Regions from separate parts of the Streptomyces sp. NPDC050504 genome, predicted to be linked through region 1. Evidence: riboswitches for the same ligand, from Rfam matches in the RefSeq annotation. Region 1 holds a riboswitch; each other region holds the start of a gene.
The links. A riboswitch is a leader RNA that binds a small molecule or an ion and turns the genes downstream of it on or off. The one in region 1 is predicted to bind cobalamin.
Positions count from the first base shown of each region.

Region 1 (7,536 bases):
AGACCGTCCGGGCCCTCGGGCGCACTCTCCGAGGTCCACTCCCAGACGTTGCCCACCATGTCGTACAGGCCGTAACCGTTGGGGTCGTACGAGCCGACCGGACTGGTGCCCGACGGCGCGTCCCGCCGCCACGGGAACGCACCGTGCCAGGTGTTGGCCATGCGCCTGCCGTACGGGGTGAAGTCGTCGCCCCACGGGTAGACGGCGGACTCCAGGCCGCCGCGCGCCGCGTACTCCCACTCCGCCTCGGTCGGCAGGTCCTTGTCCGCCCAGCGCGCGTACGCGGTAGCGTCCTCGTACGCGACGTGCGTGACAGGGTGGTCGGCGAGGTTCTCCAGGGTGGACGAAGGCCCTTGCGGATGCTTCCAGCTGGCGCCCGGAACGTGCTCCCACAGACCTGAGGGCTCCGCGGACGGTCCGGACGGCGCAGCGGGCGGCACCACGGGCAGCCCCGCGGGTGACACCGCCGACAGGCCGGGGAGCGCCGTCCCCTCCGGCACCCGGAAGAGCAGTGAGCCGGGGTGCGCCGACGCCGTGCCGCCGGGTCGCGGAGCCGGGTCCAGGGGGCGCTCGGCGACGGTGACGTATCCCGTCGCTCGTACGAAGGCGGCGTATTCGGCCACCGTCACCGGGCGGATGTCCATGTAAAACCCGCCCACGGTCACCGCCCGAACGGGGCGCTCCTCCGGACGGAAGTCCTCACTGCCCATCCGAAACGTTCCGCCGGCGAGCCGGACCATGCCCATCGGCACCGCCTGCACTCCGTCGGTTTCCTGCTCTGATCCCAGCCCCTCAGTCATGGGCACACGCTAGCCCCCAAACGGGCATTGCAGTCATATCGCCCGAATTGCGGGCGTGTTATCGGGGCGGCGACACCAGCAGCGCCAATCGAGCGCCATAATGCCGTCACTTTGAGCCATTATGACACACAATAGCGCCACAGCGGATTGCGTTAGCGCCAGCATAGTGTCACTCTGGCGCCAATACCGCACATCACCTCTCCAGGAGGAGATCCATGCCGCACGAGCCGTCGGCTCAGCCGGTCGCCATGCCCACCGAACGCCGCGCGGGCTGCCCCTTCGACCCCGCGCACGAACTGGCCACGATCCAGGAACGGCAGCCCCTCGCCCGCCTCTCCTTCCCCGACGGGCACACCGGCTGGCTGGCCACCGGCCACTCCGCGGTCCGCGCGCTGCTCGCCGACCCGCGCATCAGCGTCCGGTACGAACTGCTGCACTACCCCTATCCCGACGGACCCGAGTTCCCGCTCCCACCGGCTCCGGTCGGCGACATGCTCGGCCTGGACGCACCTCAGCACACCAGGTTCAGGCGCAAGCTCATGGGGAAGTTCACGGTGCGCCGGATGCGCCAACTGTCCGAACGGGTGGCCGAGATCACCGAGGAACACCTGGACGCCCTGGAACGCTCGGGCCCCGGCACGGACCTGGTGGAGGCGTACGCCCGGCCCATCCCGGCACTGATGATCTGCGAACTGCTCGGCGTCCCGTACGCCGACCGCGACGCCTTCCAGGGCAACGTCACGACGATGTTCACCTCTGACGCGCCGATGGAGGCGCGGACGGCCGCCATGCAGGGGATCGACGAGTTCATCAGGGGGCTGGTCCGCGAAAAGCGCTCCGCGCCCGCCGACGACCTGCTCAGCGACCTCACCCAGGACCCCGATCTCAGCGAGGACGAACTCACCGGGCTGGGCGGACTGTTGCTCGCGGCCGGGCTCGACACCACCGCCAACATGATCGCCCACGGCGCCTTCGCCCTGCTGTCCCATCCGAAGCAGGCCGAACTGCTTCGCACCGAGCCCGACCTGGCGGACCGGGCCGTCGAGGAGCTGATGCGCTACCTGACCGTCGCCGGCACGACCATACGCTCGGCCCTGGCGGACATCGAGATCGACGGACAGGTGATCCGCGCGGGCGAGACGGTCGTGCTCTCCCTCGACGCGGCCAACCGCGACCCCGCGAAGTTCGCGGACCCCGACTCCCTCGACCTGCGTCGCGAAACGGCCGGCCAGCTGGGCTTCGGGCACGGCGCCCACCAGTGCCTGGGACAGCAACTTGCGCGGGTGGAACTGAAGATCGCCATGCCCGCGCTGTTCACCAGGTTCCCCACGCTGCGGCTGGCCGTCGCCCCCGAAGCGGTGCGGCTGCGCACGAACATGAACATCTACGGCGTGGTGAACCTGCCGGTCGCCTGGGACGAGGAGTAACACCCGTGGAACTCTCCACCGATCCCGACCGCTGCGTGGGCGCCGGACTGTGCGCGCTGCGGGTGCCCGAGGTGTTCGACCAGTCCCCCGACGACGGCCTGGTCATGCTGCTGACCGAGCACCCTCCGCAGCGCTACCACAGCGCTGTCCGCACAGCTGCGGGCACCTGCCCGGCGGCAGCCATCGCCGTAACCGAGGGCGACGCCTGACCGGCGCCGACCCGTTCGGCCTGGCCACCACCGATCCGTTCGGACAGGTCGGGGCCGATCCCTCCGTCCGACAGGTCGGGGCCGATCCCTCCGTCGGACCTGCGGCGCTTCACATCGGCAGGTCCAGCAGCCTCAGTTGTCCCTGCGGCCACCGGGCGCCGTCGTGGAGCGGACGCAGCATCGTGTGCAGCGGCATCACCACCGTGCGGTTCTCGGGCTGCGGGACGAGCACGTCACCCGCCGCCGCGTCGACCGGGCGCCATCCGAGGCGTTCGTACAGTGCGACGAGCGGCGGGCGGCAGAACAGGAGCGCGTACTCGGGGCCCATCGTGCGGGCGTGCTCCAGGGCCACCGCGACGACCCGCCGCGCCAGCCCCCGGCCCCGTACGTCGGGGGCGACGGCGACACCGCCGATCCCTATCACCTCGGTCGCGACGCCGCCCACCTCGACCGGCAGGCGCAGCAGGCCGGTGTGGGCCACGAGCCGGTCGCCCCACCGGATGCCGAAGTGCTCCTTCTTGGGCTGCCAGGTGAGTCCGACGTCAGCGACGCCGAAGGGATCGGTGACGCCGCCGAAGATCTCGTCGTGCTCGTCCTGCGCGTAGACGGCCAGACGCGTCTCCACGAAATCGGGCTCCGGGGACACCAGGTGTTCCCCTGAAGCGCCCCGTGCCGTCTGCTCGGTGTGTTCGGTCATCCCTCCATCATCAACTGGCGCCGAAGCGCAGCGCGACGGTGTCCCCCACTCCGACGGTCCGGCCCCGGTCCGCCGCCGTGAACGTCGAACCGTCCACGCTCGCCAACCAGCTCGACCCCCCGCTGTTGGACGTGGAATTGAGGGAGGTGACCACGCCCGTACCGGACGCCGGGGCGACCGATGTCACACAGCCCGCGGGCGCCGCCGCGGTGGTCGCGGCGCTCAGCACGTCGCCGAGCGTCGTCGTCGGGCCCGTCGGGGTGAGGGTCACCGCGCAGACCTTCGGAATGCCCGTGCCGTCGTCGACGGTCAGCGCCAGCTTGGTCGCCGTACCCGCGGTGAAGGCGCTCTGGCCGACCCACTTCGGCGCACCCGGCGTCACCGGGGCGGGCGGGGCGGCGGTGAAGCCGCCGCCCGCGACGGCGCGCAGGCCGTCGATGGAGGCGTACGCGGACGGCACGGTGTCCGACGGCAGGTACTTGAACCCGCCGCCCGGGTTGAACTGCTGTGCGATCAGGAAGTCCACCGGGGTCTTGCCGGGCGGCGTCAGGAAGTCACCGGTCTGCGGGTTAATGCCGCAGGCGTTGAGGCCCGAGACCGCCCAGCCGTTGGAGTCGGTGTTCACGCCGAACATCGCGTTGAACGCGCCCGTCGAGGGGACGAGCTTGCTCTTGAGGAACGCCTTGGCCTGGAGGACGTCCGGGTCCGTCTTCGGCACTCCGGACACGCAGAGCGCGGCCATGGAAGCGCCGGTCATGTCGATGTCGCTCGCGGCGCCGAGCTGGCCCGGGTCGCCCTCGGCCTTGCCGTAGTTCCAGCCGCCGTCGTTGTGCTGGTTGGCCCGGATGCGGGCGACGATCCGGTCGAGCAGGGCCTGCGGGACGCGCTGCGCGCCGGTCTGCGTCCTGGCCCCGGCGAGCGCGAGGGCCGCGAAGACGGTGCCGTTGTAGTTGGCGGACGAGCCGAAGTAGCCGGGCTCGGCGTTCTGCCAGTGGCCGTAGACGTCGGCGATGAGGTTGCGCGACGCCGAGACGCGCGCCGGGTCGATGCCCGCCGCGTACGCGTTGAGCGCCCCGCGCTCGTAGTCGGTGACGACGGGGCTCGCGGAGGGCCAGCCCGGCGTGGCGAGCAGGTTGCGGTACACGGTGCGGGCGTTCTTGGACGCGTCGCCGCCGGGCGCGACGTCGACGGCCGCGGTCCCGGCCGCCGCGAAGGCGCTGAAAGCCCACTCGTTGGAGAGTCCGGAGCCGGCGTACGAACCGTCGGCGGCCTGGAGGGACTTGAGGTAGGCGACGCCGTTCGTTTTGGAGGTGGCGATCTGTGCGGGGGTGGCGGTGGCGGACGCCGGGACCGTCGAGAGGACGAGGGCGCCGAGCGCGAGGGGGACGGTCAGCGCGGCGTACGCGGCCGGGCCGCCGCGTCTGGAGGTACGGGCGCGGAACCGGGAAGACCCAGCTGTGGCGGCACGGGTACGGAACGTGGAGACGCGGGACGTACGGGTCATGGTCTGCTCCTGGGCACGGGAACGCCGACCGTCCCGCTCCCGCGAAGAACACCCGCGCCGAACGCACGGCACCGCCCCGCGGCAGAGCGGTGTGGCCGCCGTCCAATCGCGTGGATTCGGCTTCCGGCAACTGCCTTCACCGCTTGGGCATTCGGGCTCGGCACGGCCCCCGCCGTCCCACACCGCTGCGCGTCAGCCCCGGATTCCCACCGGGTTCCCCCACTCGGCAGCCCTGGACGCTACCCCAGCGCCGTACGGTGCGCCAGCGCCCCCGAAAGACGCGCCGTACGGTCGGTGACGGCGGGTCCGTACGGTGCCCCGGTCGCCTTGACGGCCTCTTGGTACGCGTGTTCCAATCCGGCTGATACACGCTCAGTTCCAGGGGAAGCCGGTCGAATTCCGGCGCTGACCCGCAACCGTAGGCCCGGCGACGCCGGGCGAGCCGGACTGCCCGGGGCCGAGTCGATTCTCAGCACGAGACGCCGTCGCGGACTACGGCGTGGTCTGACCCCGCCCCCCCCCGGCATGCCCAGGCATGTGTCCGGCAGGGCCCGTCGCCACGCGTTTTCCCGCCCGGCGCGGACAGCCGACACGAGGGGTCGCGGTGGGGACCGGAACACGAACAGGCCGGTGGGCAGGGACTGGTGGGCTTCTCCCGCCGATCACGGCAGCACTGCTCGTGCTCGCGGCGAGCGTGGTGTTCGTCACGGGCCCCGGTACGGCTCCCGCGGCGGCGGAACCGGTGAAGAAGTGCACGGCCACCAAGGGCGCGGTCGTCGCGGTCGACTTCGGTCCGTGGGGCGGCAAGGTCGTACGGGGCTGTGACACCACCCCGACCAGCGGCTACGAACTGCTGCACACCGCGGGGTTCAGCACGGCCGGCACGCAGCACGACGGCCCCGGGTTCATCTGCCGCATCGGGCACAAGGACTTCAAGGCCGGGAAGCAGTACCCCACTCCTGACCGGGAGAAGTGCCGCCTCACGCCGCAGGCCACGGCCTACTGGTCGTACTGGATCGCCCCGCCCGGCCAGGACCACTGGTCGTACAGCCAGCTCGGCGCCATGGACCGCAGGCCGAAGGCGGGCGACGTCGAGGCGTGGGTCTACGGCGGCACCGACGTCGGCGGCACCAAGGGCCGTCCCGCCTTCTCCCCCGACGACGTGCGCCCCGAAGGCCACACCGCGCCGCCCGACCCCGAAGTGCCCGACGTCCCGCACGCCGACGTGGACGTCGCGGCGGCCTCGCGCTGGATCGCCGCCTCCCTCAAGGACGGCGAACGCGTCGTGGGGCAGGACGAGGAGGGCGCGGAGAAGAACGACCACTTCCGCACCACTGAGGCCGCCTTCGGGCTCGCCGCCGCGTACGGGCAGCGCCCCGCCCTCGACAAGACGCTCACCAGGGTGGTCGATTTCCTCGCCAGGCCCGCCGAGAGCACCGCGTACGCCTATCCGCACGGCACGGACAAGGCGCCCGACGGGGCGGCTGTAGCCCGCCTCGCGCTGGTCGCCGAGGTCACCGGGCGCGACCCGCGCGCCTTCGGCGGGTACGACCTGCTCGGTGAACTGGTCTCGCACCGCTGTGCGTCCGGCCCCGGGCCGGACGGATCCAACCCCGGCTGTACGGCCAAGGGCGACTTCCGGGGCGCGGGCTACGCCGAAGGGCAGGCGCTCGGCGTGCTCGCGCTGCTGCGCGGCGGGGTGCGGCCCCCGGCCGACACCGTGGCGCGCCTGGCGGGACTCCAGTGCCCGGACGGCGGTTTCACGAGCATTCTCGTGGGGCCCGGCGAGCACTGCGGCAGCGAAGCCGCGTCGACCGGCCTGATCGCGCTCGTCCTGCGCAAGGCGGGCGGCCACGACGCGGCTCTCGCCAAAGCCCGCACCTGGCTGCGCAAGGCACAGCTGCCGACCGGCGGCTTCCCCGGCTACGAAGGGGCGACGGTCGGCGCCGTGCAGTCCACCGCGTTCGCCGCACAGGCGCTGCGGACCCTCGGGGACGGCAGGCGCGCGGACGCCGGGATCTCCTGGACGTCCGGGCAGCAGCAGTTGAACGGATCGTTCGCGTACGAGGAGGGCGGCACGGAGCCGCTGCTGTTCGCCACGGCGCCCGCCGCGCTCGCGGGCGCGGGCAAGGACCTGGTGACGCTGTCCACCAAGAGGACCGGCCCCACGGCCCCGGGGCCCGACCTCGCCAAGGGCGTGACGTTCCTCACCGGCAAGAACCGGCTCAAGCTGGGGCGCTACTACGAGTCGGGCCCCGGCAGCGGCTTCGCCGACTACGGCCTCACCATCGACACGGCCTACGCCCTGGCGGCCACGGACCGAAACAGGGCCACCCTCCGCGACATTGTGGACTTCCTCGACAAGGGCGGCAGGGACGGCACGGGACGCTCCATTCACAACTGGACGGGCGTGGGAGACGCCAAGCACCTGTCGAGCGGCTCCCTGGGCAAGACGGCGCTGCTCGCGCAGGTCGTCGGCCGCGACCCGCGCGCCTTCGGCGGGAAGGACCTCATCGAGGGACTCTCCTCGGCGGTGTGCGCGGCCCCGAGCTCCGGCAAGGACCGGAGCTGCGCCGCCAAGGGCGCGTACCGCAACGTCCTGTCGGTCTTCTCCCAGTCGCTGGGCATCATGGCGCAGTACCGCGCGGGCGAGGGCGAGGCGGCGCGGGAGCCCGTCGCCTACCTGGAGGGCCTGCAGCATCCGTCCGGCGCGTGGCCGAGCCTGATCCCCACCACCGGGGACTCCGAGGTGGACTCCACCGCCATGGCCGCGATGGCGCTCGACCTCGTTCCCGGCGAGCGGTCACGGGCGGCGGTCGACAGGGCGCTCGCCTGGATCGCGGGCCGCCAGCTCGCCGACGGCGGCTTCCCCGGGGCCTCGGGCAACTCCGTCAACTCC
Region 1 is NZ_JBITHO010000001.1:859,344-866,879, reverse strand. It holds gene ACIBNE_RS03570 (formylglycine-generating enzyme family protein) at 1-800, opposite strand, end outside; gene ACIBNE_RS03565 (cytochrome P450) at 1,016-2,227, shown strand; gene ACIBNE_RS03560 (ferredoxin) at 2,233-2,436, shown strand; gene ACIBNE_RS03555 (GNAT family N-acetyltransferase) at 2,546-3,133, opposite strand; gene ACIBNE_RS03550 (hypothetical protein) at 3,144-4,637, opposite strand; cobalamin riboswitch at 4,783-4,857, opposite strand; cobalamin riboswitch at 4,974-5,109, shown strand; gene ACIBNE_RS03545 (prenyltransferase/squalene oxidase repeat-containing protein) at 5,242-7,536, shown strand, end outside.

Region 2 (7,536 bases), on a different contig from region 1:
GTCGTCACCCTCGCGATCTTCCTCTTCCTGTACTTCAGGATGCGCTCGGGCGCCTCGGCGACGGTCGCCGTCATGCCCTTCATGGACGACCCCGACACGTACTGGATGTACCTGCTCAGCCAGGCCTTCGGCTGGTCGGGACTGCTCTGGGCCTGGGGCACCGTCATGCTCGGCCTGCTGCTCTCGGGGCCGAAGCCCGCACGGCTGCCCGTGCCGCCGCCCGTCCTGGAGCGTTGGCACCGCACCACGAGCCTCACCACGATGGCCCTGATGTTCGCCCACGCGCTGATGTTCTCCGCCGAACTCGTGCGGTACAACGCGGGGGCGGCGTGGGCCGGACGGCTCTGGGGCGCCTTCGCCGACAGCTTCGTCCCCGGCTGGTACGACTCCGGCACCGGCCAGGTGGCCATCCCCATCGGCCAGGGCGCCCTCTACCTGGGGATCCCCCTCGGCCTGCTGTTCTACGTCAGGCACCGCATCGGCCCCAGGACCTGGCGCGTCCTGCACCGCTTCGTCGCCGTCGTCTACGTCCTCAGCGTCTGGCACACCCTGCTGTACGGCACCAACGTCTGGTACGACGAGTGGCCGCGCACCGTCCTGTGGCTGCTGCAAGTCCCCGTCGCCGCACTGCTCCTGCTACGGCTGCTGCGCCCCGCGCGCCGCGCCGAGCGCCTGGGGGCGCCAGGCGCCGACCCCGCGGGGCCCGGCAGGCTGCGGTGGACCGTCAGGGCGGCGGGGCGCCTCGTGGCGGCCGCCGTGGTCGTCGGCCTGCTGGCCGTCGTGGTCTCGGGCCACGACGGAGGCCGCCCCAGGCCCGTCGACCCGCCCCCGGCGGCGCCGCACCATCACGAATCCGAGTGATCAGGTCCCACCGGCACCGGCTCGGGCACCGGCTCCCCGGGTAGGAACGTCACCCGGGGCGCCCCCGTGCGCGCGTGCACGGCGACCTCGGCCGCCACCCCGTACACCTCGGCGAGCAACTCCTCCGTCAGCACGTCGGCGGGCGGCCCCGAGGCCGTCACCGCCCCGTCGCGCAGCACGTAGAGCCGGTCGCAGTAGTACGCGGCGAGGTTCAGGTCGTGCAGCGCCACCAGAACGGTGGCGGGCAGCCGGCGCAGCACGCCGAGCACCTCCAACTGGTGCCGTACGTCCAGGTGGTTGGTGGGCTCGTCGAGGACCAGCAGCGCGGGCCGCTGGGCCAGCGCGCGGGCGATCAGCACGCGCTGCCGCTCGCCGCCCGAGAGCCGGTCGAAGGGCCGGTCCGCCAGCGCCGCCGCGTCCACCGCGGTCAGCGCCCACGCCACCAGCGCGGCGTCCTGAGCGCTGTCGCCGTCCAGCAGCCGCTTGTGCGGGGTGCGGCCCATGGCCACCACCTCCCGCACCGTCAGGTCGAAGTCCGCGCCCGACTCCTGCACCACCGCCGCGAGCGTACGGGCCAGCTTGCGCACCGGCAGCTTCCAGGTGTCGGCGCCACCCACCCGTACGAGCCCCGCGTCGGGCCGCAGCACGCGGTACACCGCGCGCAGCAGGCTCGACTTGCCGCTGCCGTTGGGCCCCACGAGGCCCACCACCTCGCCGGGCCGCGCGGTGAGGGATACGTCGCGCACCAGGCGGTGCGCGCCCGCGGTGAGCGTCACCCCCTCCACAGCCAGCTCGACGGCCGGTTCGATCGCGCTCATCCCACTCCCCGGCCGGCGTCCTTGCGGGCGTCGCGGCGCATCAGCCACAGGAAGAACGGACCGCCGCACAGCGCCGTCAGCACTCCCACCGGTATCTCCATGGGCGCCGCGACGGTCCGCGCCGCGATGTCCGCCCAGATCAGGAACACCGCGCCGGCGAGCGCCGACGCGGGCAGCACACGGCGGTTGTCGCCGCCCACGACCAGGCGCACGATGTGCGGCAGCATCAGCCCGACGAAGCCGATCGGCCCGGCCGCCGCCACCAGCACCCCGGTCACCAGCGAGAGCAGGACGAACATCCGGGCCCTGAACCTGCCCACGTCGAGCCCCATCGTCGTCGCCGCCTCCTCGCCCGCGAGCAGCAGGTTCAGCGACCTGGCCTGGACGAGCAGCACGCTGACGCCCAGCAGCAGCGCGGTGCCCGGCAGCCACAGCGTGTCCCACTGGACGCCGCCGAGCCCGCCGAGCGTCCAGGCCAGCACCTCGCGGGCCTCGTTGCCCCGCCCGGACGTCAGCAGGATCAGGTTCATCACCGCGGTGATGACCGCGGCCACGGCGACGCCCGAGAGCACCAGCCGCACGGAGGTGATGCGCCCGCCCGTACGGGCCGTCGCGTAGACGAGCAGCAGCGTCACCAGGGCGCCCGCGAACGCGGCGACCGACAGGGACAGCGGGCCGAACAGGCTCAATCCGAAGACGATCACCGAGACGGCCCCGAGCGAAGCACCCGACGAGACGCCCAGCAGGTACGGCTCCGCCAGCGGGTTGCGCACCAGCGCCTGCATCGCGGTGCCGACCACCGCGAGCCCCGCGCCCGTCACCGCCCCGAGGACCACGCGCGGCCCGCGCACGTCCAGCACGATCGTCTCGCGCGCCCGCGACCAGTCGGGTTCCGTCCAGTCGGCGCCCAGCGCGTGGCTGACGATGCCCCAGACCTGGCCGGGGGGCACGTCCACCGAACCGATGGCCATGCCCGCCGTGACGGAGGCCAGCAGCAGCGCGCCCAGCACCACCAGCGTGACGGCGAACGGCCAGCGGCGCGCCCCCTGGAGGAGGGGCGCACCGGGGGCCGGGAGCGCGCCGCGGAGCGGCGCCTCGACCGGTGCCGTCACCTGAACCGCTCCGGGTGCAGACCGCGGGCCAGCTCCTCGACCGCGTACGGCGCCCTGATCCCGACGAGCGTCGCGGTCAGCGGCAGCACGACGAACCGCTTGTTCTTCACCGCCGGGACGTCCGCGAGCGCGGGCTGCGAGAGCAGGAACTCCTTCTTGCGCTCCACGCTGCCCGCCCCCGCGTAGTCGTAGATCACCACGACCTCGGGCCTGCGCGCCACCACCTGCTCCCAGGACGCGTCGCCGAATACCTCGTCGATGTCGGCGAAGACGTTACGGCCGCCCGCGAGCCTCAGGATCTCGGTGCCCAGGCTCTTGCCGCCCGCGGTGAAGGCCGACTTGTCCCCGCTGTCGTACACGAACACGGGCACGGCGGGCGCGCCCCTGACGGCCTTCCCGGCCCGGTCGACGCGCCCCTTGAGGTCGGCCACCAGGCGCGCTGCCCGGTCGGGCACGCCGAAGACGGAGCCGACGGTGCGGACCTCGTCGTAGGCGTCCGTCATCGACACCCGCTTCTTCCCGCAGTACTCGCGGTTGAGGTAGGTGTCGATCCCGGCCTTGTCGAAGGCCTTGCGGGAGCGGCCGTCCTTCTCCGCGAACGCGCTGGCGTAGCCGCCGTAGACGAGGTCGGGCTCGGTGTCGAGGACGGCCTCGAACGACGGTTCCTTCTTGGCGAGTTGGGGAAGCGCCGCGTACTCCTTCTTCAGTTCGGGCAGTACGGCCGAGTCGGGGAAGGCCGTGCCGACGATCTTCTCCTTCAGGCCGAGTTTGAGCAGCAGTTCGGTGGGGTGCTGATGGATGGCGACCACACGGGACGGCGGCTTCTCGTACGTGGTGCGCATGCCGCAGTTGTCGACCGTGACCGGGAACCCCTTGGTGGCGGAGTCGGCCGAACCGCCCTTGTCGGACGCGTCCTCGGACGTGCCGCAGCCGGTCAGCAGCACCGCCGACAGGGCGGCGCCCAGGGCCGCGGCGCGCAGGGTCCCGCGGCGCGGGAGGCGCAGGGAACGGGGTGGGGCGAAAGGGGGACGGGGTGTGCCGTCGTACACGTAGAGCCTCCTGCGGAGTCCGCGCTCCTCGGATCGGACCCGCGACAGGCCAGTGTCCTGACTCCCGGATCGACGTTCCCCCGGCCTTCCCGCGCGGTGCGCAGTGGCCTTCCTCAGGGGTGCACTCCCCGGTCACAGTGGCGGGACCGTGCCGGAATCGCACCGGCTTCCTGTCTCCCGTCGCGGTGATGACCAGGAGATATTACGGTCGGTCGAGTGCGGGGCAAAGGGCGTGCGGCGAACCGTCGCACGCCCCTGCCCATTACTCCCCGCGTACCGCCCGCACCACCAGGCGCTCGGCGTCGTGGTCGTAGGGCCTGCCGTCGAAACCGCCGAAGACCTCGACGTCCGCGAAGCCCGCGTCCTCGACCATCCGCCGCAGTTCGACCGCGCTGTACACGAACCAGACCAGGCTGGTGCGCGTCACCCGGTCGCCCCGCACCAGCACCCAGTCGCTGCGCAGCCTGGCCCAGTCGTCCAGCACCGTGTCGGTCTGCACCAGCAGGTCATCGCCGCGCTGCACGACCTTGGGCGGCACGACCTTGCGGGCCAGCAGTTCCTTGCCCGCCATGTCGAGCAGGACCGTCCCGCCGGGCACCAGGGAGTCGTGCATGGTGCGCAGCGCACGGGAGTTGTCGGCCGGGTCCTCGAAGTACCCGAAGGACGTGAACATGTTGAGCACGACGTCGAAGGCGCCGGGCTGCGCGTACTCCCGCATGTCGGCCCGGACGTACGCGGGCGCGGCCCCGGCGTCGGCCGCCCGCTTCCTGGCGCGCTCCAGCATCGCGGGGCTGCGGTCCACCCCCGTCACGTCGAAGCCGCGCCGGGCGAGCGGCACGGTGAACACCCCGGGACCGCAGCACAGGTCGAGGATCCGCGCGCCGGGTGCGAAGGAGAGCAGCGGCGAGGAGTCCAGCAACTCCTCGGCCTGGGTGTAGCGCTGCTCGGAGAAGAGGAAGTCGTGGAACTCGATCCAGAAGTCATCGTCCTGGAATCCGCCCGTGTGTGTCATCGGGAGCCGGTGTTCCTTCCGTGTCGTGGATGGCGTCGGTATCGGTGGTGGTGCTTTCGGAGCCGCGCCGCAGCGCGAGCAGGAGGGGCGGCAGCAGGAGACACTGGGCGGCGGCCAGCAGCCAGAACCAGCCCGTGTCGCCCGCCCGTTCGGCCACGCCGTACAGCTGCCCGCCCAGTACGCCGCTGGCGCACGCGCCGAGCCCGGCGGCGAGCCGCTGCTGACCGAAGACCACCGCGTCGGAGCGCGAGCTGCGGCGCAGGGCCTCCAGGTCGTTCTTGAGGAAGAGCACGATGTCGCCCAGCGTGATCAGCACGCCGCCCGCCAGCAGCGCTACCCGCGAGCCCTGCGCCATGACGGCCATTCCGGCCGCGAGGCCCGCGAAACCGACGGCGAGCGCGAGCGGGTAGCTCATGCGCCGGATCGTGTCCGAGGCCGGTGGCTGGACGACGATGACCAGGACGAAGCAGACGAGCAGCACGAGGCTGTAGAACTCGGTGGACGCCCGCTCCTGCGCGTACACCGCCATGTAGTGCTGGAAGTGGAAGTACAGGTAGAACGCCAGACCGTTGGCGACGAACGGCAGGACCGCCAGGCCCGTCAGCAACCCCTCGCCCGGCGCGCCCCCGCCACCGGGCCGCGCCTCGTCCGCCGCCGCCGCGGGCAGCCGCGCGTGCCCCACCGCGACGACCGCGAACAGCACGGTCACACCGAGGAACAACAGCCCCGGTGACGACAGCACGAAGGGCCCGGCGACCAGCGGGCCCACCGCCATTCCTGCGTTGAGCGCCGCGTTGCCCGCCGACAGGAACGCCGGGCGCCGCGCCTCGTCCACGCCGTGCACCAGGTACGCCTTGTTCGCCGGGAGGTACAGGGCGGCCCCGCAGCACGTGAGGACCAGCGCGCCCACGGCCAGCGGCGGCCAGCGCAGCGCCAGCAGGAACGCCGCGAACCCCGCCGTGCGCACCACCAGCGCCCACAGCATCGTGCGCCGCAGCCCCACCCGGTCGGCGAGCGCCCCGCCGAGCACTCCGCCCGAGAACTGCACGAGCGAGGCCGCCGCCAGCACCACCCCGACCGCCCCGAGCCCCATGCCCAGGCGCTCGTGCAGGAACACCGACATGAACGGCAGCACCATGAAGCTGCCGAGTGGGATCAGGAAGGAGCTGAGCAGCAGGAAGCGCAGCGGCCCGGTGAGCGTGCCGAGCGCGGACCACAGCCCGGTGCCGCCCTTGGCGCCTTCAGCCATCGGAGGCCGGGCGCGCCGCCGCTTCGGGCTCGGGGAACGGCTCGGTCAGGACCCGTACGGCGCCCGCCGCGGCGACCGCGCAGTGCGTGGCCAGCTCGGCCGTCTCGGCCTCCGCGTACACGATCCCCGCGTAGCCCCGGCTGTCGTCCAGGTGCTCGACCGGGTCGCCGACGCTCTTGACGGGGTACCAGGCGGGGGAGCCGGGCATGTCGGAGAGCCGGTCGAGGCCCTCGACGCCGGAGAAGGTGCCGGGGCGCGCGGGGTAGCCGAGGACGAACGCCACGGCGGGCCCGCCGGGCAGCGCCGCGTCCATGAGTCCGGGACGGATGCCGAGCGCGGCCTCCAGCATCGCCTCGTACACGTTGACGCCCAGCGCCCGGCACAGGCCCTCGCCCACCAGCGCGCCGCCGATCCTCGGGTTGACCTCCACGATCTCGGGACCCGCCGTGGTCAGCGCGAACTCCACGTGCGCGAAGCGGTCGGTGTAGCCGATGGCCGAGAGCACGTCCCCGAGCCAGGACTCCAGCGCGAGGCGGCGCGGCTCGGGGAAGGCGACGGGGAAGGCGGTGACCTCTTCGCGGAAGCGCGGCTCCGCCGACATCAGCCGGCTGGAGACGCCGAGCAGTCGGGTCCGCCCGGCCCAGGTCAGGGTCTCCGCGCTGTACACGGGCCCCGAGAAGTAAGGTTCGGCGAACAGCCGGCCCTTCAACTGCCGCCCGGCCGCCTCGGCGAGCGCGGCGCGCAGCTGCGGCTCGTCCTTGACCAGCCAGACGTTCTGGCTGCCCGTCCCCGAGGTGTCCTTGAGGATCGCGGGCAGTCCCACCGCCTTCACCAGCAGTGCGGCGGACTCGGGGTCGTCGGCGGCCGATTCGGGCACGTCCGCCGCGCGCGAGCGGGTCAGCCCGGCCGCGTGCAACAGGTCGCGGACGGCGGCCTTGTCGCGCGTGAGCCGCAGCGCCGCCGGGTCGAGTCCGGGCAGCCCGAAGCGTTCGGCCAGCTCGGCGCCGACCAGCATCCAGGTGTCGGTGGAGCTGATGAGGCCGCGCAGGTCGGGGGTGCGGGCGAGGAGGCCGGCCACCTGCTCGGTGTCGAACGTGTCGATCTCGACGACGTCCACCGCGCCCTCGGGGAGCCGGGCCAACTCGTAGGCGTAGTAGTCGGGGTCGCGGGTCAGGAGCAGTAGCTTCTCGTCCAGCCGCGCGGCCGCGCGTGCCAGGTGGCCGAGGCCGAAGGTGAGCGATTCCAGGCAGGCCACGGTCATGCGGCGGACTCCTTGCTGGGGGGATTTCCGTGTGCGTCCGCCGTGCTGTGCGGGTCGGCGGGCGGGTGCGTGTCGGCGGGTGGGTGCGGGTGGGAACGGGACGTGTCGGGCCGCTGCCACGCGGCGCGGTTCCACGCCATCGTCGACCAGGGCATGGTCATGTCCTCGGGGCTC
Region 2 is NZ_JBITHO010000006.1:400,682-408,217, reverse strand. It holds gene ACIBNE_RS24535 (ferric reductase-like transmembrane domain-containing protein) at 1-861, shown strand, start outside; gene ACIBNE_RS24530 (ABC transporter ATP-binding protein) at 846-1,679, opposite strand; gene ACIBNE_RS24525 (FecCD family ABC transporter permease) at 1,676-2,791, opposite strand; gene ACIBNE_RS24520 (ABC transporter substrate-binding protein) at 2,788-3,840, opposite strand; cobalamin riboswitch at 3,870-4,052, opposite strand; gene ACIBNE_RS24515 (class I SAM-dependent methyltransferase) at 4,103-4,852, opposite strand; gene ACIBNE_RS24510 (MFS transporter) at 4,821-6,101, opposite strand; gene ACIBNE_RS24505 (ATP-grasp domain-containing protein) at 6,094-7,362, opposite strand; gene ACIBNE_RS24500 (cysteine synthase family protein) at 7,359-7,536, opposite strand, start outside.
Region 2: it holds a riboswitch for cobalamin, as region 1 does, so the genes downstream of both, ACIBNE_RS24520 (ABC transporter substrate-binding protein) here and ACIBNE_RS03545 (prenyltransferase/squalene oxidase repeat-containing protein) in region 1, are expected to answer to the same signal.

Region 3 (7,536 bases), on a different contig from region 1:
GTAGATCCGGTCGCAGTAGTACGCGGCCAGGTTCAGGTCGTGCAGCGCGATGAGGTTGCTGGTGCCCAGCTCCCGTACGAGGGAGAGGACTTCCAGCTGGTAGCGGATGTCGAGGTGGTTGGTCGGCTCGTCCAGGACCACCAGGTCGGGCTGCTGGACCAGGGCGCGGGCGACGAGGGTGCGCTGGCGTTCGCCGCCGGAGAGCGAGGGGAAGGGGCGGGCCGCGAACTCCGCGATGCCGACGCGTTCCAGGGCCGCGCGCACCAGCTCGGCGTCGGCCGCCGTGTCGGCCTCCCAGAAGCGCTTGTGCGGGGAGCGGCCCATGGCGACCACTTCGTGGACGGTCAGCTCGAAGACGGCCTGGCCGTCCTGCGGGACGGTCGCGAGACGGCGGGCGCGGGCCTTGGCGCCCATGGTGTGCAGGTCGGCGCCGTCGAGGAGGGCGCGGCCGTGGGTGGGGCGCAGGGTGCCGTAGACGCAGCGCAGCAGGGTGGTCTTGCCGCTGCCGTTGGGGCCGACGACGCCGACGGTCTCGCCGGGGCCGACGGTGAGGTCGACGCCGTCGACGAGGTGGCGGCCGTCGCCTGGGCCGTAGGAGAGTCCCTCGGTCGTCAGGGTGGTCATGCGGGGACTCCTTCGGGCGGAGTGCCGTAAGCCCTCATGCGGGGGCTCCTTCGGGCGGAGTGCCGTAAGCCCTCATGCGGGGGCTCCTTCGGGGCGGCGGCGCAGCATCCACAGGAAGAACGGGCCGCCGGTGAGCGCGGTGAGGATGCCCACGGGCACGTCCTGCGGGGTGGCGACCGTACGGGCGGCGAGGTCGGCGGCGACCAGGAAGGCGGCGCCCGCGAGCGCGACGACCGGCAGCAGGGTGCGGTGCGAGGCGCCGACGACCATGCGCGCGGCGTGCGGCACCATCAGGCCGATGAAGCCGATGGCCCCGCTGACGGCGACCAGCACGCCGGTGACCAGCGAGGTGAGCAGGAAGATCGCGGCGCGGAAGCGGGAGGTGTCCAGGCCGAGCACGGTGGCGCCCTCCTCCCCCACGAGCATCAGGTCCAGCGGTCTGGCGACCGCGATCAGCAGCGCGGTGCCGACGGCGAGGACGGCGGCGGGCAGGAGCAGCATGTCCCAGCGGGCCGAGCCGAGGCCGCCGAGCGACCAGTACATGGCCTCCTTGAAGTGCTCGGAGCGCGGCGACATCACCAGCATCAGGCTGGTGAGGGCGGTGAGGATGTACGCGACGGCGACGCCGGCCAGGACCAGGCGCGGTCCGGTGAGCTGGCCGCCGCGCCGCGCCAGCGCGTACACCAGGACCGTGGCGAGCAGGGCGCCGGTGAACGCCCCCGCGGGCATCGTCACGTTGGTGGCGAGGCCGATGCCGCTGCCGATGCCGGTGACGATCACCAGGACGACGCCGGTGGAGGCGCCCGACGAGACGCCCAGCAGGTAGGGGTCGGCGAGCGGGTTGCGGACCAGGGCCTGGAGGACGGTGCCGACGACGGCGAGCCCGGCGCCGACGACGGCGCCGAGCAGGACGCGCGGCAGCCGTACGTCCAGGACGATGGTGCGCAGGGGGCTGGGCTCGGCGTTCCCGAAGAGGATGTCGAGCACCTGGCCGGGCGGTATGTGCACCTGGCCGAAGGCGAGTCCGGCGACCACGGCGGCGGCGAGGGCGGCGGTCAGGACCGCGAGCACCAGGGCGTAGCGCAGGGGCCCCCGGGGCTCGCGGTCCGTGCGGCAGGTCATGGGCCGGGCCTCAGCCGGTGGTGGCGGGGCCGGTGGTCCCCGGGTGGAGCTGGGCCGCGAGCTTGGCGATCGCGGCGGGGGCGCGGACGCCGAGTACGACGTCGGAGAGGGGCATCACCGCGAACCGCTTGTTCTTGATCGCGGGTACGTCGCGCAGCGCCGGGTCGGCCAGGAGGCGCTTCTTCTTCTGTTCGACGGTGACCGAGCCGTAGTCGTAGATCACGATCGTCTCGGGCTTGCGGGCGACGACCTGTTCCCAGGTGGCGTCGCCGAAGGGCTTGTCGAGGTCGGCGAAGACGTTGCGGCCGCCCGCGAGGGTGATCATCTCGTTGCCTATGCCCTTGCCGCCCGCCGTGGACGCGGTCTTGTCGCCGCCGTCGTAGACGAAGACGGAGACCGGCTTCACGCCCTTGAGCTGCCCGGCGGTCGTGGCGACGGTCTTCTTGGCTCCCGCGATCCACGCGTCGGCGCGGTCCTTGGCGCCGAAGGTCTGCCCGACCTCGCCGATCTCCTGGTAGAGGTCGTCCAGCGCGGTCTTCCGGTCCGCGCAGTACTCGACGTTGAGCCGGGACGTGATGCCGGACTGCTTGAGGTCGTCGCGGCTGCGGCCCTCCTTCGCGTCGAAGGCGGTGGCGTAACCGCCGTACACGAAGTCGGGGTTGGCGGCGAGGAGCTTCTCCTTGGAGGGGTACTCCTTGGCGAGGACGGGGACCGCGTCGTAGGCCTTGGCGTACTTGGGCAGGACCTTGTCGTCGAGGTAGGCCGTGCCGATCAGGGACTTCTCCAGGCCGAGCTCCAGCATCACCTCGGTGACGTGCTGGTTCATGGTGACGACGCGCTTGGGGGGCGCCTTGTAGGTGGTCTGCACCCCGCAGTTGGTGACGGTGTACGGGAAGCCGGGCGCGGCCTTCGCGTCGGCGTCGTCCTTGCTGTCGGTACCCCCTCCGCAGGCGGTGGTGAGGGTGAGCAGGGCGGCGGACACCGCGACCGTGACTGTGCTGCGCCTGGACATGGCTGTGCCTCCTGACGGGGATTTCCTCGTCCCCGATCGGTGTGCGTGAGGCGGCAGGTCAGTTCCTGGCTGCCGGACGAGGGGGTCGTCCGGTCACAGTGGCGGGACCGCGCCGGTTTCGCACCGGCTTCCTGGGTCCTGCCGCCCGGGTCGCGCACAGTGTGTCACCTGCGTCTTCTGCGTCTTCGCCGGGGTCACTCGGGCCAGGCGGAGTTCTGGACCGTCTCGACGAAGTCGCCGGGGACGAAGCCGGGCACGAAGTGGCGCAGCACGTCGGCCTTGATGTTGCCGAAGGTCGTGTCCGGCTTGGGCGCGATGCCCTCGGTGAACGACTCCAGGATGCGGCGCTTGAAGTCGGGGCGGGGGTGCAGTGCGGTGATCGCGTCGCGGTGCTCGGGGGCGAGGTCGTGGTAGCCGATGCCCAGGACGTCGTACTCCACGCCCGCCGTGACGAGCGCGACCTCGGGCTCCATGAACTCTGGGATGCCGGGGGTGGTGTGCAGGGCGATGGCGGTCCACACGCGGCGTACGGAGTCCTCGGGAACGCCGTGCGCCTGGAGGAAGCGGCGGGCCGCGTCGGCGCCGTCGACCTCGAAGCGGCGGCCGCTGGTGCGGTGCGCCTCGCCCAGGCCGAGGTCGTGGAACATGGCGCCGACGTAGAGGAGTTCGGGGTCGAAGGAGAGGCCGCGGTCGCGGCCCCGGGCGGCGCCGAAGAAGTAGACGCGGCGCGAGTGGTGGTAGACCAGTTCGCTCGCGGTGTCGCGGACGAGTTCGGTGGCGGCGCGGGCGAGCTCGGTGTCGGGGGCCTCGGTGATGTTCTCGATCGTGTTCTTCGTCATGGCCACAGCCTGCCGGGAGGAGGGGCGGGCGGGCCATGTCCGTACGGGACAGGGTTCCCACAGATCCGGACACGGCCTACGCTCGCGCGCATGGGCTCCCACGATGTGATCGTCTTCGCCTACGACGGCGTGCGCCTCCTCGACGTCTCGGCGCCGCTGGAGGTGTTCGGCACCGCGCCCGGCTACACCGTGACCGTCTGCACCCCGGACGGCGGCGACGTCACGACCGCTTCGGGGCTGCGCATCGGCGGGGGCCTGGCCGTCGCGGACGCGGGGCGGGCGGACACGCTGGTGGTGCCGGGCGCGGTCGACGTGGCCGGGCTGCTCACGGCGCCCGAGCTGATCGCCCAGGTCACGGCGGCGGCCGGGCGTTCAGGGCGGGTGGCGGCGGTGTGCACGGGGGCGTTCGCGCTGGCGGCGGCCGGGCTGCTGGACGGGCGGCGGGCCACCACGCACTGGGAGCACGCGGACGCGCTGGCCGCGCGCTGGCCCGGGGTGCGGGTCGAGCCGGACGCGATCTACGTCCAGGACGGCGAGGTGTTCACGTCGGCGGGGGTGACGGCCGGGATCGACGTGTGCCTGGCGATGGTGGAGCAGGACCGGGGGCCCGCGGTGGCGCGGCGGGTCGCGCGGGACCTGGTGGTGTTCCTCCAGCGGCCCGGGGGCCAGTCGCAGTTCTCGGCGGCGTCCCGCACCGCCCCCACGCGCCATCCGCTCGTACGGCCGCTGCTGGACGCGGTGGCCGCCGATCCGGCCGCCGATCACGGCGCGGCGGCGCTGGCGGGCCGGGCGGGGGTGAGCGTCCGGCATCTGGCCCGGCTCTTCCGCGAGCAGACGGGCCAGACGCCGGCGGGGTACGTGGAGCGGGTGCGGGTGGAGGCGGCGCGCATGCTCCTGGAGGGTGGCGCGAGCGTGACCGGCGCGGCGGCGCGCAGCGGGCTCGGCAGCGACGAGAGCCTGCGGCGGGTGTTCGCGCGGCACCTGGGGGTCACGCCGAGCGAGTACGCGGCGCGGTTCCGCACCTCGCGGTACGTCCCCCAGTACGCCTCGACTAGTACGCCTCGACGACCTTGATGTCTTCCTCCGTGATCACGCCGTCCACGATGCGGTACGAGCGGAACTGGAAGGGCCCGGCGTCGTCCTTGTCGGCGGTCGACACGAGGACGTAGTGCGCGCCCGGCTCGTTGGCGTAGGTGACGTCGGTGCGCGAGGGGTACGCCTCGGTCGCGGTGTGCGAGTGGTAGACGATCACCGGCTCCTCGTCGCGGTCGTCCAGCTCGCGGTAGAGCTTGAGCAGGTCCGACGAGTCGAACTCGTAGAACGTGGGCGAGCGGGCGGCGTTGAGCATCGGGATGAAGCGCTCGGGCCGCCCGGACCCCTCGGGACCCGCGACCATGCCGCACGCCTCGTCGGGGTGGTCGGCTCGGGCGTGCGCGACGATCTGGTCGTACAGGGCCTGGGTGATGGTCAGCATGACGGCAAGGATAAGCAGACGGGCGGGGGGGGGGGCCCCCCGGGGGGGGCCCCCCCCCCCCCCGGGGCCGGGCCCCGGGGCCCCCCCCCCCCCGGGCGGCCCCCCCCCCCCCCGGGGGGGGGGGGGGGGGCCACCCCCCCCCCGCGGGGGCGGGGGGGGGGCGCCCGCGCCCGGGGCGCCCCCCCCGCCCCCGGGGGGGGGGGCCCCCCCGGGGGGGGCCCCCCCCCCGCCCGTCTGCTGAGAAGACGCTGGTCAGACCCGCTTGCGGGCGAAGCCCGCGCCCTGCGGGTTGCGCGACTTGAGCACCAGGTACGCGACGCCGAGGACCGCGGCCCACAGCGGGGCGCAGTACAGCGAGACGCGCGCGTCCTCGTCGATGCCCATCAGCACGATGACCATGCCGATGAAGGCCAGCGCGAACCAGCTGGTCCACGGCGCGCCCGGCGCCTTGAACGTGGACTCGGGCAGCTCGCCGCGGTCCGCCTTGGCCCGGTAGCGGAGCTGGCTGACCAGGATCATGATCCAGGCCCACATGCCGGAGATCGTGGCGAAGGAGACGACGTAGTCGAAGGCCTTGCCGGGGTACTCGTAGTTGATCCAGACGCCGACGAGCATCAGCGCGGCCGAGAAGCTGGTGCCGACCAGCGGCAGGCCGTTCTTGGTCAGCTTCGTGAAGAACTTCGGGCCCTGCCCGTTCAGCGCGAGGTCGCGCAGCATGCGGCCGGTGGAGTACATGCCGGAGTTGCAGGAGGAGAGCGCCGCGGTGAGCACCACGAAGTTCACGATCGCGGCGCCCGCGCTGAGGCCCATCTTCTCGAAGGCGGCCACGAACGGGGAGATGCCGGGCTGGAAGTGGGTCCACGGAACGACCGACAGGATCATGATCAGCGCGCCGACGTAGAAGACGGCGATGCGCCACGGCACGGTGTTGATGGCCTTCGGCAGCACGGTCTTGGGGTCCTTGGACTCGCCCGCGGTCACGCCGACCAGCTCGACGGCGAGGAAGGCGAACATGACCATCTGGAGGGTCATCAGGGTGGAGCCGACGCCCTTGGGGAAGAACCCGCCCTCGGACCACAGCAGCGTCACGGAGGCGGAGTCGCCCGCGTCGGAGAAGCCGAGGGTGAGGATGCCGGCACAGATGAGGATCATGCCGATGATCGCGGTGACCTTGACCATCGAGAACCAGAACTCCAGCTCGCCGAAGAGCTTGACGGAGATCAGGTTCGCGAGGAACAGCACGACCGTGAAGATCAGCGCGAAGACCCACTGGGGCTGGTCGAGGACGCCGCTCGCGTCCTTGGTCCAGTACTGCATGTACGAGGACGCGGCGGTCACTTCGGTGATGCCGGTGACGACCCAGAACAGCCAGTACGTCCAGCCGGTGACGAAGCCCGCGAAGGGTCCGACGAACTCCCGGGCGTACTCCGAGAAGGAGCCGGACACCGGGCGGTACATGAGCAGTTCGCCCAGGGCGCGCATGATGAAGAAGATCACGAGGCCCGCGATGGCGTACGCCAGGATGAGACTGGGGCCCGCCTTGGAGATTCCCTTGCCCGCACCGAGGAAGAGTCCGGTGCCGATGGCTCCGCCGATGGCGATCATCTGGATCTGCCGGGCGCCGAGCCCCCGCTGGTAGCCCTCGCCCTCGCCGCCGCCTTCGGCATCCTTGCCGTCGTGCTGCGTGTCGACCTGCACTGAGGTCATGTTGGTGCGCCTTTCTCCACGTCCGATCCGCGCCCTTCGCGAAGAAGGCTGCGGATCAGGTCCTGATCCCCCCGGATGTGACTGGAGTGCCACCGGCGGTCTGCCGGCCAAAGCGCCCTCGGGGGACATGGGTGGCGTCCCGCGAGCGGTCGTGAAGATGTATCACGGCCGCGACAGTGATCGACTGGGACGAATGTGGCACATCGCACGGTCAGAAGTGGACAAAAAGAACACGCAGGGCCATAGCGGCCCCGCGCGTTAACGTGATCGTTATCCGGATTTGAGCGTCCGCTGAGCGAACGCTCACCTGGTGGACGGCCCGGTCGGATCCGACCCGGGTCCAGACACCGGTCCTCAGGGCAGCAGCGTCCCGACGAGCGTCTCCTGGAGCGCGCCGAGCCAGAGGTACGCCATGACCATCGGCTTGCGCGGGTCCTCGTCCGGCAGGTGGTACAGCTCGTCGCCGTCGTCGTCGGAGACCTCCAGGCGGGTCCCGATGGTCAGCCTCAGGTCGTTGAGCGCGCCGAGCCAGCTGCGCGACTCGTCGGGCGAGAGCTTGAGCACCGCCCCGTCCTCGCCCGCCACGGCGAGCGAGTCCAGGGTGCGCACGACGGCCAGGGCGTCCGCCCGCTTGCGGCCCCGCAGGTCGTTCTCGGTGAACCGGCGAAACTCCGCGGACGCGTCGCGCAGCCCGGCGTCGTCGCCCTTGGCGTCGGGGCCGCCGTAGGCGTCGGGGAAGAGCCGGGCGAGCGCCGGGT
Region 3 is NZ_JBITHO010000004.1:744,941-752,476, forward strand. It holds gene ACIBNE_RS18605 (ABC transporter ATP-binding protein) at 1-624, opposite strand, end outside; gene ACIBNE_RS18610 (FecCD family ABC transporter permease) at 697-1,746, opposite strand; gene ACIBNE_RS18615 (ABC transporter substrate-binding protein) at 1,757-2,758, opposite strand; cobalamin riboswitch at 2,797-2,945, opposite strand; gene ACIBNE_RS18620 (HD domain-containing protein) at 2,953-3,597, opposite strand; gene ACIBNE_RS18625 (GlxA family transcriptional regulator) at 3,688-4,671, shown strand; gene ACIBNE_RS18630 (Mov34/MPN/PAD-1 family protein) at 4,649-5,071, opposite strand; gene ACIBNE_RS18635 (amino acid permease) at 5,324-6,778, opposite strand; gene ACIBNE_RS18640 (DUF2017 domain-containing protein) at 7,133-7,536, opposite strand, start outside.
Region 3: it holds a riboswitch for cobalamin, as region 1 does, so the genes downstream of both, ACIBNE_RS18615 (ABC transporter substrate-binding protein) here and ACIBNE_RS03545 (prenyltransferase/squalene oxidase repeat-containing protein) in region 1, are expected to answer to the same signal.

Region 4 (7,536 bases), on a different contig from region 1:
TTGGGGCGCTGCGCTCCCGTCGTCCTGCCGTGGTCGGTACGGGCCCGGGAGCGGCGCCCGGACGCGCCCTCGCCCAGCCCGGGAACGCTCAGCACCTTGGTCCGGAACGGCTCGGCGGCCCGCACGGCCGCCTGCTCCCCGGCACCCGAGGGCGCGGCGGGCGCGTCGGCGGGCCCGGGGGCTTCGGCGGGCCCGGTGGCCCCGCCGTTGTCGGCGGGGGAGTCGGGCGCGTCGCCCTGCGGCGGAATGCCACCGCCGCCGCCCCCGTCGGGGCCGCCGTCCGGGTCGGGCTCGGGCTCGTCGTCGCCGTCGCCCGTTTCGTTCTCGTCCCTGAACTGCTCCAGCGTCTCGTCGAGCTTGTCCTCGTCGAGCCCAGGCGCGTCGAACGGGTTGCGCCGACGCCGGTGGGGGAGGGCCAGCAGCGCGGCCTGCCGCACGTCCTCGGAGGTCACCTCGGCGCGCCCGGCCCAGGCCGCGAGCGCCGTCGCGGTGCGCGCCATCACGATGTCGGCGCGCATCCCGTCGACCTCGAACGCCGCGCAGGTCGCGGCGATCTGGAGCAGTACGCCGTCGCCGAGCACCACCTCGGGCAGCAGCGCCCGCGCCGCGACGACGCGCCCGCGCAGCGCGGCCTCGTCGTCGGTCCAGCGCGCCGAGAAGGCCGCCGGGTCGTCGTCGTACGCCAGCCTGCGCCGCACGACCTCCACCCGCTGCTCGGGCTCGCGGGACGCCGCGACCTCGACGGTCAGCCCGAACCTGTCGAGCAACTGCGGCCGCAGCTCGCCCTCTTCGGGGTTCATCGTCCCCACGAGCAGGAACCGCGCGGCATGGCGTACGGAGACGCCTTCGCGCTCCACGTACGAGGAGCCCATGGCCGCCGCGTCGAGCAGCAGGTCGATCAGGTGGTCGTGGAGGAGGTTGACCTCGTCGACGTAGAGGATGCCGCGGTGCGCGTCGGCGAGCAGACCGGGCTCGAACGCCTTCACGCCGTCCGCGAGGGCCCGCTCGATGTCGAGCGCGCCGACGAGCCGGTCCTCTGAGGCGCCGACGGGCAGTTCGACCATGCGGGTGCCCCGCCGCTCGACCCCGCTCCCGGCCTCGTGCGGCCCGTCGGGGCAGCGGGGGTCGGGGCTCGCCGGGGCGCAGGCGAAGCGGCAGCCGGGGACGACGTCGATGTCCGGCAGCAGCGCGGCGAGCGCGCGCACGGCGGTCGACTTCGCGGTGCCCTTCTCGCCGCGCACGAGGACGCCGCCGATGGCGGGCGAGACGGCGTTGAGCAACAGCCCGAGCCGCAGGTCGTCCATCCCGACGATCGCGGTGAAGGGGTAGTGAGCGGTGCCTGTCATCCGAAGTCTTCCTCCCGCGTGTGACTCATGTGCGTGCGGCCCGGGTGGCGAGCCCACCGGGCGTGGTCGTCGTCGCCGTGGACACGTCGCTCACGGCGCACCGGGCGGCACGAACGGCAGCCCCTCCGGCGCCCCGTCCTCGATGAGCCGCAGCAGCGCGTCCGTGTCCGCGTGCTCCTCGATCAGGTCGCCGAGCCGGTCCAACTGCTCCTCGCGCAGCGTCCCGAACGAGGTGTCGGGCGCCGGCACGAACCGCCGCCCCGCCGCCGCCGCGACCTCGCGCAGGAACGCCCGCCGGAAGCCGTCGCTCTCCAGCGACCCGTGCCAGTGCGTGCCCCACACGGCCCCGACCCGGCACCCGTCGAGGAACGCCTCCCCGCCCAGCACCTGTGCGACGCCGTGGTGGATCTCGTACCCCGTCACGTCCTCGCCCAGCGCCGTGCCGACCGGCCTGGCCAGCGTCTTCTCGCGCTCGAAGCGCACCCGCACCGGCAGCAGCCCGAGTCCGGCCACGCTCCCGGCCCGCGACTCCACCTCGTCCTCGATGTGCTCGCCGAGCGCCTGGAACCCGCCGCAGATGCCCAGCACGGGACGCCCCTCCGCGGCCCGCCGCGCCAGCGCGTCCGCGAGCCCCCGCTCGCGCAGCCAGGCGAGGGCCCGCACGGTGCCCCGGGTCCCCGGCACGACCACCAGGTCGGCGTCCACCAGTTCCTCGGCCCGGTCCACGAACCGCACGACCACGCCGGGCTCGGCGGCCAGCGCGTCCACGTCCGTGAAGTTGGACATCAGCGGCAGGGCGCACACCGCGACCCGCAGCACGTCCTCGCCGACCGGCGGCGCCACGACCGACTCGCGGACCGCGCCCCGCAGGGACACCCGCAGCCCGTCCTCCTCGTCGATGCCCAGGCCGTGCGCGAAGGGCAGCACGCCGTAGGTGCGGCGCCCGGTGAGCCCGTGCAGCATGTCGAGGCCGGGCTCAAGGAGCGTCACGTCGCCCCGGAACTTGTTCACCAGGTAGCCCGCGACCAGCGACTGGTCCTCGGGGCCCAGCAGCGCCGTCGTACCGAAGAACTGGGCGAAGACCCCGCCCCTGTCGATGTCGCCGACGACCAGCACGGGCAGTCGCGCGGCGCGCGCGATCCCCATGTTGACGATGTCGGTGCGGCGCAGGTTGATCTCGGCCGGGCTGCCGGCCCCCTCGCAGATCACGGCGTCATGGCTGCCCCGGAGTTCCTCCAGGCACGCCATGACGGGCTCGAACAGCTCCCGCTGCCGCCCGCCGTGGTAGCCGCGCGCGCTCAGCTCGCCGATCGGCTTGCCCAGCAGCACGACCTGGCTGGAGCGGTCGCTGCCCGGCTTGAGCAGCACCGGGTTCATCAGCGCCGACGGCTCCACCTTCGCGGCCTGCGCCTGCATGGCCTGGGCCCGCCCGATCTCGGCGCCCTCGCGCGTCACGAACGAGTTGAGGGACATGTTCTGCCCCTTGAACGGCGCGACCTTCACCCCGCGCCGCACCAGCCAGCGGCAGATCCCGGCCGTGACGACGCTCTTGCCCGCGTCGGACGTGGTGCCCGCGACGAGCAGCCCGCCGCCCGTGCCCGTACCTGTCGTGCCGCTCATGCCGTACGCCTCCGCTTCCACGCCCCGGCCGCCAGTCGCGACCCCGCACAGACCACCAGCGCCAGCGCGCCGACCCGGCGCGAGAGCCGCACCGCGCGCGCGATGTCCGCGGACCCCACGGCCCGCGCGTCCCCGTTGAGCACCGCCCGGTGCTCGATCCGCCCGCCGTACGAGAGCGTCCCGCCGAGCCGTACCCCGAGCGCGCCCGCGAACGCCGCCTCGACGGGTCCCGCGTTGGGGCTCGGGTGGCGCGATGCGTCCGTGCGCCAGGCCCGCAGCGCGCCGCCCGGGTTCCCGCCCGCGGCGGTCGCCAGCAGCGCGGTGAGCCGGGCGCCCGGCCAGCCCGCCAGGTCGTCGAGGCGCGCCGATGCCCAGCCGTACCGCAGGTACTTCGGCGACCTGTGGCCCACCATCGCGTCCAGCGTGTTGACCGCGCGGAAGGCGACGAGGCCGGGGACGCCGCCCAGCGCGCCCCACACGAGCGCGCCGACGACGGCGTCCGAGGTGTTCTCAGCGACGGACTCCACGACGGCGCGCGCCATCTGGGCGCCGTCCAGGGCCTGCGGGTCGCGTCCGCACAGGTGCGGCAGCCGCTCCCTGGCGACGTCGAGGTCCCCGGCCTCCAGCGCCCCGCCGATCGCGGTGGCCTCCCGGCCGAGCGACGTGCCGCCGACGACGGCCCAGGTGGCCGCGGCGGTCAGGGCGACGGACGCGGGGGCGCTGCGGCGCGCGGCGCGCGCGGCGAGTGCGGCGGCGGCCGCCGCGCCCCCGACGCAGACCGCGGTGTGCAGCGCGCCCCGGCCGCGGTGGTCGCGCCACAGCGCGCTCTCGACGGCGGCGGCGGCCCGCCCGAAGGCGGCGACGGGATGGGCCCTGCGCGGGTCGGCGAACACCAGGTCCGCGGCGAAACCGGCAGCGGCGCCCCAGGCGAAGACTCGCTCGGCTCGCATGGGTTCAGCCCGCCGGATCGGGCAGGGGGCGGCGCGCGGTGCAGCCGGGCATGGCGTTATGTGTCCTCACTCAGGGTGTCCGCGCCCTGGTTCGACGTGACCGGCGGCGAGAGTTCCTGGCTTCCGGGGATCGTCTCCCGGGTCACAGTGGCGGGACCGCGCCGGTTTCGCACCGGCTTCCTCTGCAGCTGCCGTATTGGCTCGGGCAGTCCACCACGCTGCGCGAAGACCCGTCAACTCGCCGTTGACCTGCGGCGGAGAGTGTGCTGAGGCCCACACGGGGGCGGTGGGGCAGCGCGAAGGCCCGTGGGGCGGACGGCACCGAAGTGCCGTCCGCCCCACGGGCCTCGAAGGTGACGCGCCGGTGGCGCGGCTCAGGCGACGATCAGGTAGATGCCGTACGTGACGGCCGCCGCGCAGAGCGCGAAGCACGCGTAGGCACCGGTCCGGGCGAGGGCCGCGGAGCCGCCCTGCGCCGAGGCCTGCTCCTGCTTGGAGAGGCCCACGATGCCGAGGGTGAACAGGCCCACCAGGGCCACGGTGCACACGAGGCTGACTCCGAAGACGGAGCCGAGAGCTGCCCAGTCGATCTTCATGCTGATTCCGCTTCCTTACACCGTGGCCGGGCGGGCCGGGTCGGTGGTGGTTCCGGCCGGGGCCGGAATGGTGGTCTTGAGGTCCCCGGCGAGGTCGGCCGCGGAGGCGACGGGTCCGGCGGGCGGCGGGGTGACGGCCGCGATCGCGGTGGTGACGACGCCGGCGGACTCGCGGTCCGCGGGGGTGTCGATGCCGGGGATCTCGTCGTCCGTGACGTTGGTGTGGTCGACCGGCTGGCGGCGCGAGAGCGTCCAGATCACGGCGGACCCGGCGATCAGCAGCGCCGCGGTGGCGGCGACACCCCAGTCGCCCTGCTTGGTCAGCAGTTCGGCGCCCGCGCCGACCAGGCCGGCGGCCGGCAGGGTCAGGCCCCAGGCCACGAACATCCGGGTGGCGGTGGACCAGCGGACCACGCCGCCCTTGCGGCCGAGGCCCGCGCCCATCACGGCGCCGGAGCAGGACTGCGTGGTGGAGAGGGAGAAGCCGAGGTGCGAGGAGGCCAGGATGACCGTCGCCGCGCTGGTCTGGGAGGCGAAGCCCTGCGGCGGCGCGAGGTCGGTGAGGCCCTTGCCCATGGTGCGGATGATGCGCCAGCCGCCGAGGTAGGTGCCCAGTGCGATGGCGACGCCCGCGGAGACGATGACCCACATCGGGGGGTTGGCGCCGGGGGCCAGGACGCCGCCGGTGACCAGGGCCAGCGTGATGACGCCCATGGTCTTCTGCGCGTCGTTGGTGCCGTGGGCCAGCGAGACGAGACCGGCGGAGGCGATCTGACCCGCGCGGTAGCCCTTGGCGGTCGCCTTGTCGTCGGCCCTGCTGCCGATCTTGTACGTCAGCTTGGTCGCGAGCATCGCGGCCAGACCGGCGACGATCGGCGCGGCGATCGCGGGGAGCAGCACCTTGGTGACGACGACGTTGCCGTTGACGGACGACCAGCCGGCCGACATCACGGCGGCGCCGATGAGGCCGCCGAACAGGGCGTGCGAGGAGCTGGACGGCAGGCCGAGCAGCCAGGTCAGCAGGTTCCACAGGATGGCGCCGACGAGCGCCGCGAAGATGACTTCCGTCCTGATGCCCTCTTCGTTGATCAGTCCGCCGGAGATGGTCTTGGCGACCTCGACGGACAGGAACGCGCCGACGAGGTTGAGCACGGCGGACATGGCCACCGCCGTCTTGGGCTTCAGAGCGCCGGTCGAGATGGTCGTCGCCATCGCGTTGGCGGTGTCGTGGAAACCGTTCGTGAAATCGAACACGAGAGCTGTCACGACCACAATCGCGAGCAGCAGCGTGATGTGTTCCATTTACCCAGGCAATCGTTTGACGTCAGTGGCTCAGATGAACGTAGGGAGCCAGGGTGAACGGAAGGTGAACTGGGACGGGCTGTGCGGTGTCTCTAAGCGGGGCGGGGGCGCTCCGGTTGGCCGCACGGGTTCCGGCGACCCGGAGCGGCGTCCGGGGGAGGGCCGGAAAAGCCCGGGAAACAGCGGGGTTCGGCCGACTTCGGTCACTCTCGGGTGAATGCCCGCAACTGTTCGGGCGACCCGTTGAAGAGATTCTGATCACCCGGGAGCCTTCCGCTTCCGTCGGCGTACTGCCAGAACGTCCAGAACGACCAGCCGGCCGGAAGCGCGCCGGGCGAGCCCGCCCAGCGCGCGAGCCACAGCGGGTGCTCCCGGGCGAAGACCCTGCTGCCGCCCGTGCAGTCGTCCCACCACTTCGCCGTGGTGTAGATGACGGGGCGGCGGCCGGTCAGCCGGTGGACCTCGTCGCTGAAGTCGTCGATCCAGCCGGTCAGCGCGGTCGGCGGCAGCCCGTAGCACTTCCGCTTGCTGTACGGGTCGTTCTCCAGGTCCAGCGCGGGCGGCAGTGTCCAGCCGTCGGCGCGCCACCCGCCGCCGCCCGCCACGAAGTACGCGGCCTGCCGGGCGCCCGACGACCTGTCCGGGAGGGCGAAGTGGTACGCGCCCCGGACCATGCCCGCGTCCCGTGAGCCGTTGTACTGCCGCGCGAAGTAGGGGTTGCGGTACGTGTGGGACTCGGTGGCCTTCACGTAGACGAACGCCGCGCCCTTCTCCTTGGCCGCGCGCCAGTCGACGTCCTTCTGGTGCCCCGAGACGTCGTGCCCCTCGGGCTTGGCCGCGGAGGCCGCGGGGTCCGCGGCGAGGGCGGCGCCGCCCAGGGCGCCCAGGGCGCTCAGGGCGCTCAGGGCCAGCGCTGCGGCGAACAGCCGGGCGCGGCGGCGCGGCGCGCGGTCGTGGTGGCGGGTCATCTTTCCTCCTGATTCGTGCTGACTCGTGCTCGTTCGTACGGACGGGGCGGATGTGGCCAACTCCTTGCGCGCTCCGTTCCCGCGCCCCGCTCGGCCTGGCAGGATCGCCGCATGAGCGAACAGGTGAGCGAGTCCGGAGGCGGGCTGCCCGGCGGGGCGGAGCTCGCGCGGGCCTGGGACGAACTGGTGGCGACCGCCCGCAGGACGGCCGCCGACGGACTCGTCGTCGGCACTTCGGGCAACGTCTCGGTACGGGTCGGGGACACGGTCCTCGTCACGCCGAGCGGAGTCCCGTACGACCGGCTGGGGCCGAAGGACGCGATCGGCACCGACCTCGAAGGCCGGCTCCTCTTCGGGAACCTCGTCCCGACCAGCGAGCTGCCGCTCCACCTCGCCGTCTACCGCAGCACCGACGCGTCCGCCGTCGTCCACACCCACGCCGCCCACGCCACGGCGGTCTCCACGCTGGTCTTCGAGGTCCCGCTGGTCCACTACATGGCGGGCGCCTTCGGCGGCCCGGTCCGGGTCGCCGACTACGCGCTGTACGGGACGGAGGAGCTGGCCGGGAACATGCTCGCCGCGCTCCACGGCCGCACCGGCTGCCTCCTGCGCAACCACGGGACCGTCACCTACGGCGACACCCTCGACCAGGCGTACGACCGCACCGCCCAGCTGGAGTGGATGTGCCGGGTCTGGCTCCTCGCGGACGCGGTTCCCGGCCGCAGCCCCGCACTGCTCTCCCGCCCCCAGCTCG
Region 4 is NZ_JBITHO010000008.1:62,668-70,203, reverse strand. It holds gene ACIBNE_RS28495 (putative cobaltochelatase) at 1-1,346, opposite strand, end outside; gene ACIBNE_RS28490 (cobyric acid synthase) at 1,437-2,966, opposite strand; gene ACIBNE_RS28485 (cobalamin biosynthesis protein) at 2,963-3,916, opposite strand; cobalamin riboswitch at 4,006-4,147, opposite strand; gene ACIBNE_RS28480 (hypothetical protein) at 4,291-4,512, opposite strand; gene ACIBNE_RS28475 (anion permease) at 4,528-5,814, opposite strand; gene ACIBNE_RS28470 (lysozyme) at 6,018-6,782, opposite strand; gene ACIBNE_RS28465 (class II aldolase/adducin family protein) at 6,894-7,536, shown strand, end outside.
Region 4: it holds a riboswitch for cobalamin, as region 1 does, so the genes downstream of both, ACIBNE_RS28485 (cobalamin biosynthesis protein) here and ACIBNE_RS03545 (prenyltransferase/squalene oxidase repeat-containing protein) in region 1, are expected to answer to the same signal.